2 regions of the Exiguobacterium sp. s149 genome follow, and region 1 is predicted to be linked to the other one. Evidence: predicted binding sites of a transcription regulator. Region 1 holds the regulator's gene; the other holds the start of a gene.
What was found. Region 1 encodes NrdR, which represses ribonucleotide reductase genes. Its sites were predicted from a motif close to AACACNATATATNGTGTT; they were not measured.
Positions count from the first base shown of each region.

Region 2: KNP81_RS09110 (anaerobic ribonucleoside triphosphate reductase) is a predicted target of NrdR. The motif match lies at 2,909-2,926, and genes of this name have one in related genera.

Region 1 covers NZ_JACSLZ010000001.1:123,320-129,573, reverse strand. The annotation lists gene coaE (dephospho-CoA kinase) at 1-277, shown strand, start outside; gene KNP81_RS00675 (site-2 protease family protein) at 295-777, opposite strand; gene KNP81_RS00670 (glyceraldehyde-3-phosphate dehydrogenase) at 933-1,964, shown strand; gene speD (adenosylmethionine decarboxylase) at 2,196-2,582, shown strand; gene KNP81_RS00660 (hypothetical protein) at 2,694-3,065, shown strand; gene nrdR (transcriptional regulator NrdR) at 3,078-3,545, shown strand; gene KNP81_RS00650 (DnaD domain protein) at 3,588-4,940, shown strand; gene dnaI (primosomal protein DnaI) at 4,946-5,860, shown strand; gene thrS (threonine--tRNA ligase) at 6,173-6,254, shown strand, end outside.
Region 2 covers NZ_JACSLZ010000005.1:175,225-181,478, reverse strand. The annotation lists gene mutL (DNA mismatch repair endonuclease MutL) at 1-870, shown strand, start outside; gene KNP81_RS09120 (50S ribosomal protein L25/general stress protein Ctc) at 1,034-1,702, shown strand; gene KNP81_RS09115 (formate/nitrite transporter family protein) at 1,911-2,753, shown strand; gene KNP81_RS09110 (anaerobic ribonucleoside triphosphate reductase) at 2,943-4,787, shown strand; gene nrdG (anaerobic ribonucleoside-triphosphate reductase activating protein) at 4,765-5,220, shown strand; gene KNP81_RS09100 (fumarylacetoacetate hydrolase family protein) at 5,275-6,093, shown strand; gene KNP81_RS09095 (S1C family serine protease) at 6,216-6,254, shown strand, end outside.

The sequences.
Region 1 (6,254 bases):
CGACATCCCGCTCTTGTTCGAAGGGACGATGCGCGACCTCGTCGACTATACGGTCGTCGTCTATTGCCGCGAAGAGATTCAGTTGATGCGTCTCATGGAGCGGAACGGCTTGACGAAAGCGGAAGCGTTCGCGCGCATCCATGCCCAAATGCCGATTGAAGAGAAGAAGCAACAAGCTGATTTTTTAATCAACAATAACGGTGCTTTAGGCGATTTGTCGGCCCAAGTGGCCCGCCTCGTCGAACAATTCGAAGACATGAAAAAAGAAGGCGGCTGAGCGCCTTCTTTTTTTGTTCAGTTCAACGGGTCTGAGTCCGGTCGGCCTTTCTTCCACGTATCGAAGATGGCTCGGCCGTCACTTGGGTGACCGTTCGAATAATAAATCGGATAGAGCGAGAAGAAGACGTAATAAAACGAGAAATACGCGAATTGATACGTATAGAGCGTCGGTTCAATCTCTCGCATCAAGATGAAGGCGTTCACGAGCAAGATGCTCGATAAGTTAAAAATCGAACCGCCAGCGTAGACGAGACTGCGGGTCAAGCGGTTGCTATACTTCAAGTCGCTGAATTGACACCACGCGTCATAGAAATAGACGCGGTTGAACTGCAGCCGTCCGACTTTGAATAATTTTTTACCGGTCCCAATCTCCATATCGAGCGAACCCCCAAATAGTTTCGCGAAGAAGAAGTGGCCGAATTGATGGATAATCGTCACAATCGGCAAAATGATGAAAAACGAGATGATAAATTTGTCTAAATCGGTCCAATCGAACATGCTGTCCTAGCTCCTTTCCAAGCTCTACACCAAATTTCCCTCTTTTTCAAATCTGAAACTGTAAAAAAGTGAAAGAAATGTGACGATTCATAGTGAAAACGCTTCCATTTTTCCGTTATAATGGTGTCGTAACGCAGAAAAAAGGGGGACTTTACATGGGGACGAAAGTTGCAATCAATGGATTTGGTCGAATCGGAAGAATGGTGTTCCGGAAATTGATGCTTGAAGGGCGTCACGACGTGGTCGCCATCAATGCGAGCTATCCGGCGGAGACGCTCGCCCATCTGATTAAGCACGACACGGTCCACGGACCGTTCACACTCACGGTGAGGGCGCATGGGGATGCGCTTGAAGTCGATGGGAAACGCATCATGCTCGTCTCCGAGCGTGATCCGGAGCGGTTGCCGTGGAACGAGCTCGGCGTCGAAATCGTCATCGAGGCGACGGGGAAATTCAATTCAGACGTCGGGGCAGCAAAACATTTGACGGCCGGTGCGAAAAAAGTCATTTTGACGGCGCCAGGGAAAGGTGAGCTGCGGACGATTGTCATGGGGGTGAACGATCGTGATTATTTACCGGAGCACGATCACATTATCTCGAACGCTTCGTGCACGACGAACTGTCTCGGCCCGGTCGTGAAAGTATTGGACTCGACGTTCGGCATCGAGACGGGGCTCGTCACGACCGTGCACGCCTATACGAATGATCAAAACAATATCGATAATCCACATAAAGACTTACGGCGCGCCCGTGCTTGTGGTAATTCCATTATACCGACTTCGACCGGGGCTGCCAAAGCCATCGGACTCGTCTTGCCTGAACTGCAAGGGAAATTGAACGGGATGGCGCTTCGCGTCCCGACACCGAACGTCTCACTCGTCGACCTCGTCGTCGAGTTACGACGGGACGTGACGGTCGATGAAGTGAATGAGGCGTTCGAGCGTGCCGCTCACGGAGAGATGACGGGCATCCTTGGTGTCTCGAACGAACCACTCGTCTCAATCGACTTCAACGGGGATGAGCGTTCGTCGATTATCGATGCCGATTCGACGATGGTGCTCGGGGGCAATCACGTCAAAGTCCTCGCCTGGTACGATAACGAATGGGGTTATTCGTGCCGTGTCGTCGACCTGTTGGATATGGTCGCGAGCTACTTGCAAATCGGGCAACAAGAAACCCACGTCTGAAGAAATATATTTACACAAAAATATTTTTAAGGAATTGAAACAAATGTCTTGTATCGACGTCCCAAACGCGATACACTCTAACTCGTGAACTTCAATTGGTCTGACAAACGCAACTTAAAGGGTTAGGACCTCTTTGGACTAACTTGCCCCCGTGGTTGTGGGCGATTCAGGCACAAAGTGAGTGATCATCAACTACTTTGAGACCATTGATGTAAAGGGGGATCCACTAATATGGATACTATGGGACGTCACATTATTACAGAACTTTGGGAGTGCAATCCCGACAAATTGAACGATATTGACTACATCGAGCGCTTGTTCGTCGATGCAGCACTTCGTTCGGGCGCTGAAGTCCGCGAAGTCGCTTTCCACAAATTTGCGCCACACGGTGTAAGTGGAGTCGTTATCATCTCAGAATCACACTTAACGATTCACAGTTTCCCAGAGCATGGCTACGCATCAGTCGATGTGTTCACATGTGGGGACCGAATCGATCCGGCCACAGCTTCGCAGTACATCGCGGAAGGCTTGGAAGCAAAAGTTCGTGAGGACGTTAAACTTGATCGCGGAATGGGGCCGATTCGTGTTCCGGAAGCACAAGTTGCAATCAGCAAATAATCAGATTGACCTTTTGAGGCTGGCCGAATTTCGGTCAGCCCTTTTAATTGTTTTGTTAACCGCTTAATTTTGATATGCTTAACCTATATAAATAAGGTGTCGAGGTGGATAATGGGATTATTGGATAAGTTTCAAACACATGTCCAGACGGACGATTTGCATAAAAATGAGGCGCTACGCACACGTTACGTAGCAGCATCGCCGACCGCCGTGCTCACATGGCTCCGCGAACGGATTGAAGCACAAGGACAAACGGTTCGCCGGGTCGATGCAGACCGGGGCGAAGTGGCGTTTTACGGTGACGGCTGGGATGCACTGGCGACAGTCATTCAAGTGGATGGCGGACGCACGGCTGTCGACTTCACGTTGAACCGTGACCAGATGCTCGGACCGGACCTTGGTCAAATCGTCACCGCATACTATGAGGCGCTACAAGTGAAGTTCCCGCTCCGCGCCATCGGGAATCAATCTGTTGAACGATAAGGAGGGCTGAGCATGCGTTGTCCTAAATGCGATCATAATGGAACGAGAGTGCTCGACTCCCGACCAGTACAAGATTTCTATTCGATTCGTCGCCGTCGCGAATGCGAGGAGTGCGGCTATCGCTTCACCACGTTTGAAACGGTCGAACAGACCCCGCTCATCATCGTTAAAAAAGACGGGAATCGGGAAGAGTTCAGCCGGGAGAAAGTACTTCGCGGGATTATTCGGGCGTGCGAAAAACGACCGGTCACGCTAGAGCAACTCGAAGGCGTGGTCACGAAAGTCGAACAACAGTTACGCGCGCTCGGTCAGTCCGAGATTCCGAGTGAGCAAGTCGGTGAGCTCGTGATGAATGAATTGGCACGTGTCGATGAAGTTGCCTACGTCCGCTTCGCGTCCGTCTATCGCCAGTTCAAAGATATCTCTGTGTTCTTTAAAGAACTTGAAGATTTAATGAAGCAAGAAAAATCGACCAACTAGAGGGGCGGCCTGCTGGTCGCCTTTTTTCAGGGGAGACCTATCATGGAAAAAGAACGAATCTTGTACGGGACTGACGAACTGTTGATTATGAGCACTGGGCTCATCGATCGCGAGTCGTATCAGTCGTTGTACCACTTATATCAGCCGGTCATCGGTGTGAAGGCACTTGCGATGTATCAGACGCTTTGGAGCGAGCTGAAGCCCGGGAAGATGAAATCGAATTATATGTCGCACAGCGCGCTCTGTGAAATGCTAGATTACTCGATTAACGAGCTGACGGACTGTCTGTTTCGGCTCGAGGCGATTGGTCTCGTCCGGACGTATAAGACGAAAGACGAGCGTTTGACTCAGTACGTATATCAATTGCGTGTCCCGCTCGCACCCCATACGTTCTTGAACGACGGACTGTTGTCGAGTTTTCTTTTCTATAAAGTCGGGGAAGTTCGCTTCAAACAGTTGCAAGGACGATTCACGATCGATCCATTGCCGGCCGGGATTATCGAGGTGACGAAAGACTTTAATGAAGTGTTCGACGTCAAAGGTGTCAATCACATGGCGTTCACCCAAAAGAACTACGAGAAACCCGACCGCGCCAAAATCGAGATCAACTATACGTTCGATATGGAAATCGTCAAAAAACTGACGAACTTCCCCGTCGGCTTTTTCACGAAGAAGCTCGATGAGACGATCACGAAGCTTGCCTACGTCTCACAAATCGATGAAGAGACGATGGCCGAGATGTTGAAGGAGTATTTCGTCCACGAGGCGTATCTACCACTCAGCGAGCAAGAGAAACGCGACGGCTGCCGCCAAATGGTGTTGCAGTTGAAGAAGAAACAAACGCGACATCGGAAAGTGAAGTTGGACGAGACGGTAAAAGCAGAAATCGGTGATTTGCATGACGTGACGGTCATGGAAGAAGCGCATCCCCATCAATACGTGTCGACGTTACGGAAGACGCCACAACTGTCGAAGAGTGATGAGCAACTCATTATCGATCTCGTCGATACGCTCGGGCTCGCACCAAGTGTCATCAATGCATTGTTCTATTACTGTATCGAAGTGAAGAAGCAGACGCGGCTCAGTGAGAACTATGTCATGCGGATTGCGACGAGTTGGAAGACGGCGGGCTATTTAAACGCCAAAGACGCGTTGGAACAAGAAGCAACACAAGATGCGCTCATCGAGAAGAAACAGCAGAAACGGGAGAATGTGCAACAGCGGACGACCGTCGGCTCGAGACGCAAAGACAAGACCGAGATGCCAAAATGGCTCGAAGACGAGGCGAAAGAGCAACGGACGTACGATCAAAAACGAAAACAAGAGCTCGAGGCATCGGTCCCAGACGACGCGGAACTCGTTAAGCTGTTGAATGAATTGAAAGAGAAAGGATGAGGGACATGGAACGCATCAATCAAACGCTCGCCCAAATGATGAACCGGAAAGAAGTGCGGGAAGCGTACGAATCGATTCGCCGGCGCACCCTCGAACATCCAGAAGTCGTCGCTTTTTTAAAGGCGCATCCGGAGTTAGACGAGACGGCGGTCGAAGTCGGCTTTACGAAGCTCAGTGAATATGCGGAACAGATGGACGGTAAGAAGCTCGTCGAGGAGCAAGCCGTCATCCCGGGCCATCAGCCGGTGCTCTATGTCGACCTCGGTCAAATCGCAATCCGTTATGAAGAGACGGTGAAGCATCGTCAAGCACGGCGCCAAAAAGAGATGGACCGGAAGTTCAAGAGTCTATTCTTGCCGGAGGAAGTGCGAGAGGCGAGCTTTGAATCGTTCGACTGGTCCGATGACGCCCGTAAAATCGCACTCCGTGAATCGATGCGGTTCGTCTCAGGCATGAAGACCCGCCAAAAAGTGAACGGTTTATACCTTCACGGTAGCTTCGGCGTCGGGAAGACGTACTTGCTCGCGGCGATTGCTAATGAGCTGAAAGTGGCGGACATCGAGACGATCCTTGTCCACGCCCCGGGATTCGTCTCGGAAGCAAAACGGAAAATCCGGACCGACTCGTTCGATTCGTTTTTGACGTCATTCCAACACGTGCCGGTGCTATTGATTGATGACATCGGGGCCGAGGCAATCAGTCCGTGGGTACGGGATGAACTGTTCGGGATCATCTTGCAGTATCGCATGATGCATCGCTTGCCGACGCTTTACAGCTCGAACTTTAGCGGAGAAGAGCTCGAGACCCACTTCTCAATCGACGGTTCGCCACAGAACAAAATGAAGGCGCAGCGGCTTATGCAGCGCATCTCGACGACGACGACGCAAATTGAGTTAAAAGGTGAGAATCGACGGCGGTAAAGGGATTGTATTTCTGGAACGAGTTGACTATACTAATAAGCATATAACCGATGCATTGAAGAGGACATGAGACGTCGTAACGGGTTTCAAAGCGAGGGAAGGCTGGTGAGAGCTTCCTAAACACGCCGATCGCCTTACTCCCTCCGAGCACCGTACGGGTCAATCGTGCGGCGATTCACACTCGTTATCGTGTGTTCGAGCCAAGCGGATTGCTTGGGAACGAGGGTGGTACCACGAGAATCAAAGCTCGTCCCTTTCATAGGGATGGGCTTTTTTTATTTATTTTTAAATGTAGAGAGGGGAAGTTGACACATGATTCAATTGACATTTCCAGATGGGGCCGTCAAAGAGTTTGAGGCCGGAATCACAGCAGAAGAAGTAGCAGGTTCAATCA
Region 2 (6,254 bases), on a different contig from region 1:
GAGCTGTGCCAGTTGATTCGCGAGACGGTCCAACTGACGCTCCGGGAACAGCGTTTAATCCCATCGGTCAAACCGAAAGAGCGACCGGTTAATCGGACCGAACAAGAACGACTTGATTTCACGGTCGAACGGACACCTGTCACGGATGAACCGCCGACGTGGAACTATCCGATTCCCCGTGAACCTGTCACGTCACCAAGCCGATGGTCGCCGACCCCGCTCGTCAATGAAGCGCCTGCACCGACCGACCCGATTATCGAATCGGATAAAATTGAGACGAAAGGAGAGCGGTTGCCGCCGCTCGACGTCATCGGCCAATTGCATGCGAGCTATATCGTCTGCGGTTCCGAAGACGGCATGTATGTCATCGACCAACACGCCGCTCAGGAACGGATCAAATACGAATTGTTTTATGAGCAACTCGGGAATCCGGACAAGGAATATCAATTGTTGCTGCTCCCGCTCCCGCTCGAGTTCACGCAAGAAGAGACGCTCGCGATTGAAGAAGTCGCTCCGCTCTTGAAAGAAGCGGGTCTCGAATTGGAGCCGTTCGGTGGCAACACGTTCCTCGTCCGGGAGATTCCGACGTGGTACCCGCAACACGATTTAGAAGGAACGGTCCGCGATTTGATTGAGATGGCGATTCGGGACCGCTCTGTCAATCTCGCCAAATATCGGGAAGACGCGTCAATCTTGATGGCGTGCAAGCGGTCGATTAAAGCGAACCATCCATTGAACCACGAAATGATGCGGCAATTGCTGAATGACCTCAATCAGACGACGTCCCCGTATACATGTCCGCACGGGCGACCGATCTTGGTGAAATGGAGCACGTACGAACTTGAGAAGTTGTTCAAACGGGTTATGTGACACGCTTGTAATCTTTTTTTAACCGGCTGTAACGTTTATGTCCGGGTGCCTATGGGAACAATATACACATGTCACTCAACGCATCGAGGTTGAGAGGTGGCTTTTTCACTGCCTCACCCTCAAGATGTAGACATGATCGATAAACCAGTAGGGGGAAAAGATTATGGCAGACACGCTTAAAGTAACGAAACGAGAATTACGACCACGTTCGGTCCGCGCAAACTTGCGTAAAGAAGGTAAAGTACTAGGTGTCGTATACGGCTATAAAGTCGAGAGCACACCAGTTGCATTCGAGGAGATGGCACTTCGCAAGATTCTCCGCGAACACGGTGACAACGCATTAATCGAGTTGAACATCGACGGCAAGAAAGTGAACACGCTCGTTCACGGGACTGAAGTTGACCCGTTCACAAACGAATACAAGCACGTCGAGTTCATGGCCGTGAAGATGGACGAAGCGACGGAAGTCGAAGCAGACGTCACACTCGTCGGCGATGCGAAAGGTGTCAAAGAAGGCGGCTTCTTGGCGCAAACGCTTTATAAAGTAACGGTATCGGCGACACCGGCTAACATTCCGGAACGAATTGAACTAGATGTTTCTGAACTCGGTATCGGTGATTCGGTCACGGTAGCTGACATTCCAGAGAACAAAGACTATGAAATCGTCTCGGATGGCGAGCTTCAAATCGCATCTGTAAACGAGCCGGTCTCTCTTGAAGAACTTGAAGCAGACACAGACACAACGACAGAAAGTGAAGCTGAAGCAACTGAAGAAGAGTCGGCTGAGGCATCTTCTGAGGAGTCTGAAGAGAAGTCTGCAGACAAAGAATAAGCTGTATCAAATGACCCTTTGCGAAGGGTCGTTTTTTTCGTCACAAATCCGACAAATGTAAACGATTACGATGTGAAAAATGTGTCAACAAGGTCCAAGGTCGATTGCAATTTATTGGATTCGGGCTTATATTGTTAATGATTTCACATGTTCGTTCTTATTATATGGGTTCATTCAAACAGAAAGAAGGGTTTGTGACATGGCATCAATGGAAATCCATGCACTCGAATCATTACGGAAAAAAGCTCAGGCATCTTCGCAAATGATTCATTATCGGCCAATGGAATACTTTTTACGGGCAATGCTCGCGGGGATCTTTATCGGATTCGCTTCAATCTTCACACTTAAAGTCGTCAACGGAATGTACTTGATCGATTCGCCGTTCACGACACTCATCGGTGGGTTCTCATTCGGGATCGCCCTTGTCATGATCATTTACGGCGGAGCAGAACTGTTCACGGGGAACACAATGTACTTCACGACCTCGACGTTACGCGGCTATACGACGCTCAGCGACACGATGCTCGTCTGGTTACTTTGTTTCGTCGGGAACGCACTCGGTGGCGTCTTGTTCGCCTTGTTGCTTGCCCCGACCGGCGTCATCCAAGAACTCGGGATGGATAACTGGTTGTTCGCGGTCGTCGAGAGCAAGATGCATCATACGACGGTCGAGATTTTCTTCCGTGCCATCTTCTGTAACTGGATGGTCTGTCTCGCGATTTTCTTACCAAAACAGATGAAAAATGAGTTCGCTCAAATCTTCTCGATGATTTTCCTCGTCGCCGTCTTCTTCGCGTCAGGATTTGATCACGTCATCGCCAACTTCGTCTTATTTGCGCTCACGCTCGTCGTCCCACACCCTGAGGCGATTAGCTTTGCCGGCGCCATCCACAACTTGATTCCGGCCACGTTCGGTAACATCATCGGCGGCGCCTTGTTCATGGGTGCGATCTATACGTGGTTGAACGCGAAAGGCTTGCGCGAAGCTCAAGAGTCAGAGGAAAAAGAAGAAGTTGAATTAAAAATCGTGAAACCAGCTAAAGAATTATAAGTTGGGTCACTTGAAAGAACGGTCGAGTCCATATGCGGGCTTGGCTGTTTTTGCGTTTATATCACAACCAACGCTCACAATTTAGACTCCACATCTCCATGCTCAAACATGACATAATCTATATATGGAATTGAATCGAGTTCATAACTCGATTCATATCAATATATAGTGAGGTGATGCGGAGTGAACATGCTCCAGCTTTATGAAGATGTCTGTGTTCTCCCAGATCAAGATCTCGTACAAGAGAACGCCAACGTCGACGGGAAATCACCACTTGGCAAACTGGCACGATTATCCTCGGAAGTATCGAAACAGCTGTCGACAACGTATTTGTTGTCAGAGAGGACACGTCAGGCCGTCGCAGACAACTTTTTGTACATCCACGACGCCGACTATTACGTGACGGGATCGACGACGTGTTGTCAAATCCCGCTCGGCGAGTTGTTGACGAACGGATTTCATACCGGTCACGGGACGATTCGACCACCCCAGGACATCCGTTCGGCGATGGCACTCGCTTCGATCATTCTTCAAGCGAACCAGAATATGCAACACGGGGGTCAAGCGTTCCCGATGTTCGATGTCGATTTAGCGCCATACGTCGAAAAGACGTATGAACGTCAACTGGAGCGTCTCAAGAAGCTTCCGGTGGAATGGTCGACCGAGCAACTTCTCGAAGTCGCTGAGACCGAGACAATCACAGCGACCTATCAAGCGTGTGAAGCGTTCATCCATAATGCCAATTCGATGCATTCGCGAGGAGGCGGCCAAGTGCCATTCGTCTCCATCAACTACGGGACCGACACGAGCCGTTGGGGCCGGATTTTCATCCGCGAGTTGTTGCATGCGACCGAGCGGGGGCTCGGCAACGGGGAGACGCCAATTTTCCCGATTCAAATCTTTAAAGTAAAAGAGGGCGTCAACTTTCATGAAACCGACCCGAACGTCGACTTGTTCCGACTCGCCTGTCGCGTGACGGGCAAGCGTCTATTCCCAAACTTCTCGTTCGTCGATGCCCCGTTCAACTTGCAATATTATGATGGGAGCCATGACTCAGAAGTCGCTTATATGGGGTGTCGGACACGAGTGATGGGGAATCGTCACGGCGCCGAGACATCGATTGGACGAGGTAATTTATCGTTCTCGACCTTGAACTTGGTCAAGATGGCGCTCGTCGCTCCGGACATCCATACATTTTTTGAGACGCTCGACGCCTACGTCGACGTCGCCATCGAACAATTGCTCGAGCGTTACGACTATCAAGCGAAACGTCATGCCGACGAATTCCGATTCCTATATGCTCAACACGTCTGGAGGGGCAGCGAGAGACTCCAACCGGAAGAAGAGCTACGGGATGTACTGAAGCAAGGGACGTTGTCCGTCGGTTTCATCGGTCTCGCCGAAGCGCTACGCGTGCTCACAGGCGGCACGCATGCCGATTCACGGGAAGCGGAACGTCTCGGACTCGATATCGTCACACATTTACGTAATCGGATGAGACAGGCAGCAGAGCAGCACGATTTAAACTTTTCGCTCTTGGCCACCCCGGCCGAAGGATTATCTGGGAAGTTCGTATTGAAGGACCAGCAGGCGTTCGGGATGATTGAGGGTGTCACCGACCGCGCCTTTTATACGAATTCGTTTCATGTACCGGTGTACCAGTCAGTGTCGATTCGTGACAAGATTCGATTGGAGGCGCCGTACCATGAGCTTTGTGACGCGGGTCATATCACTTATGTCGAAGTCGACGGGTCGCTCGCCCATAACCCGGAAGCGGTCGAAGCGATCGTCCGGCTCATGCGAACCGAAAACGTCGGCTACGGATCGATTAACCATCCCGTCGACCGGTGCGGTAACTGCGGCCTCGAGGGAACGATTGATGCCGCGTGCCCGACGTGTGGCGAGGAAGAGCAAATTGAACGGATTCGTCGCATCACCGGCTATCTGGTCGGTACGATGGACCGATGGAATTCGGCGAAACGAGAAGAAGAACGAGCGAGGGTGAAGCATCATGCTCGTCCTATCCGTACTTAACGAATCGGTCGTCGACGGTCCAGGCATTCGCACGGTCATCTTTACGGCAGGATGCCCTCATCGCTGTCCTGGATGTCACAATCCGGAATCGTGGAACCCGCGAGGTGGGGAAGACGTACCAGTCGAGGACTTGCTCACTCGAATCGAACAATCCGGGTGGGACGGTGTTACCGTCTCGGGCGGAGAGCCGTTCCTGCAACCAGAAGCACTGTCACGGCTCGTCGACGGGTGCAAGGCGCTTCAGAAAAACGTGTGGGTGTATACAGGCTATACGTTCGAACAGTTACAAGGTATGGACGATGAGTACGTCACGAGCGTGCTCGATCGTGCCGATGTACTTGTCGACGGTCGTTTCGAACAGCCGCTCATGGACCGGTCGCTCCGATTTCGGGGGTCGAGCAATCAGCGAATTATTTTCTTGAACAAAGCGTAATCGGGGCCGTCGCGTCCCGATTTTTTGTATACTAGCAAAAAAGGGGGAATTTTGATGAAATGGTGTAGTTTTCAAGTCGAAGGAGAGCAAAGGGTCGGTGTCGTGGCGGGGGAGTTTGTTTATGACGTCAGTGACCAATTACATACGACTTCGTTGTTAGAGGTCATCGCGCGGGAGTTTAAACCGGATGTCGATTTGGACGTCGCACCTCGGATCCCATTGACCGACGTCACGCTCGTCGCGCCATACCGACCACTCAAAAACGTAATCTGTATCGGCAAGAACTATGAAGAGCATGTGAAAGAGATGGATACGGCGGGAGCCGGCAAACTCGTCATCTTCACGAAAGCTCCGACTTCGGTCGTTGGACCAGGGGCTGTCGTTGAACGTCATCCTGAACTGACCGACCAACTCGATTACGAAGGCGAGCTCGCCGTCATTATTGGGAAATCAGGACGGGACATCGACGACGTCGACGCCCATATTTTCGGCTATACGATTTTGAACGATATCACGGCCCGGGACGTTCAAAAACAGCACGTCCAATTTTTCCGCGGTAAATCGTTCGACACGTTTTGTCCGCTCGGACCGTATATCGTCACACCGGATGAGCTCTCGTTTCCACTTGTGATTCAAACGGTCGTGAACGGTGAGACACGCCAAAACGGGTCGACAACGGACATGATTCGTCCAATTGAAGAGTTGATTCGGACGTTGTCGAAAGGGATGACGCTAGAAGCTGGTGATATCATCGCCACCGGTACGCCGGCGGGGGTCGGCCATGGGATTAAACCGCCCGTCTATCTCCAATCTGGGGATACAATCGAAGTGAGCATCACGGGACTCGGGACGTTAAAAAACGTTATCGTCTGACCCAATTGACGCAAATTGTGAAGAATCTTGTAATCGATGTCTCATTTCCGCACAACGATGACTATGCCTCTTATACTAAGGGTATAACAAAAGAGGAGACATCATATAGGAGATGATTACACATGGAACGCAACGATCGTCCAACAGAATCAAATGAACCA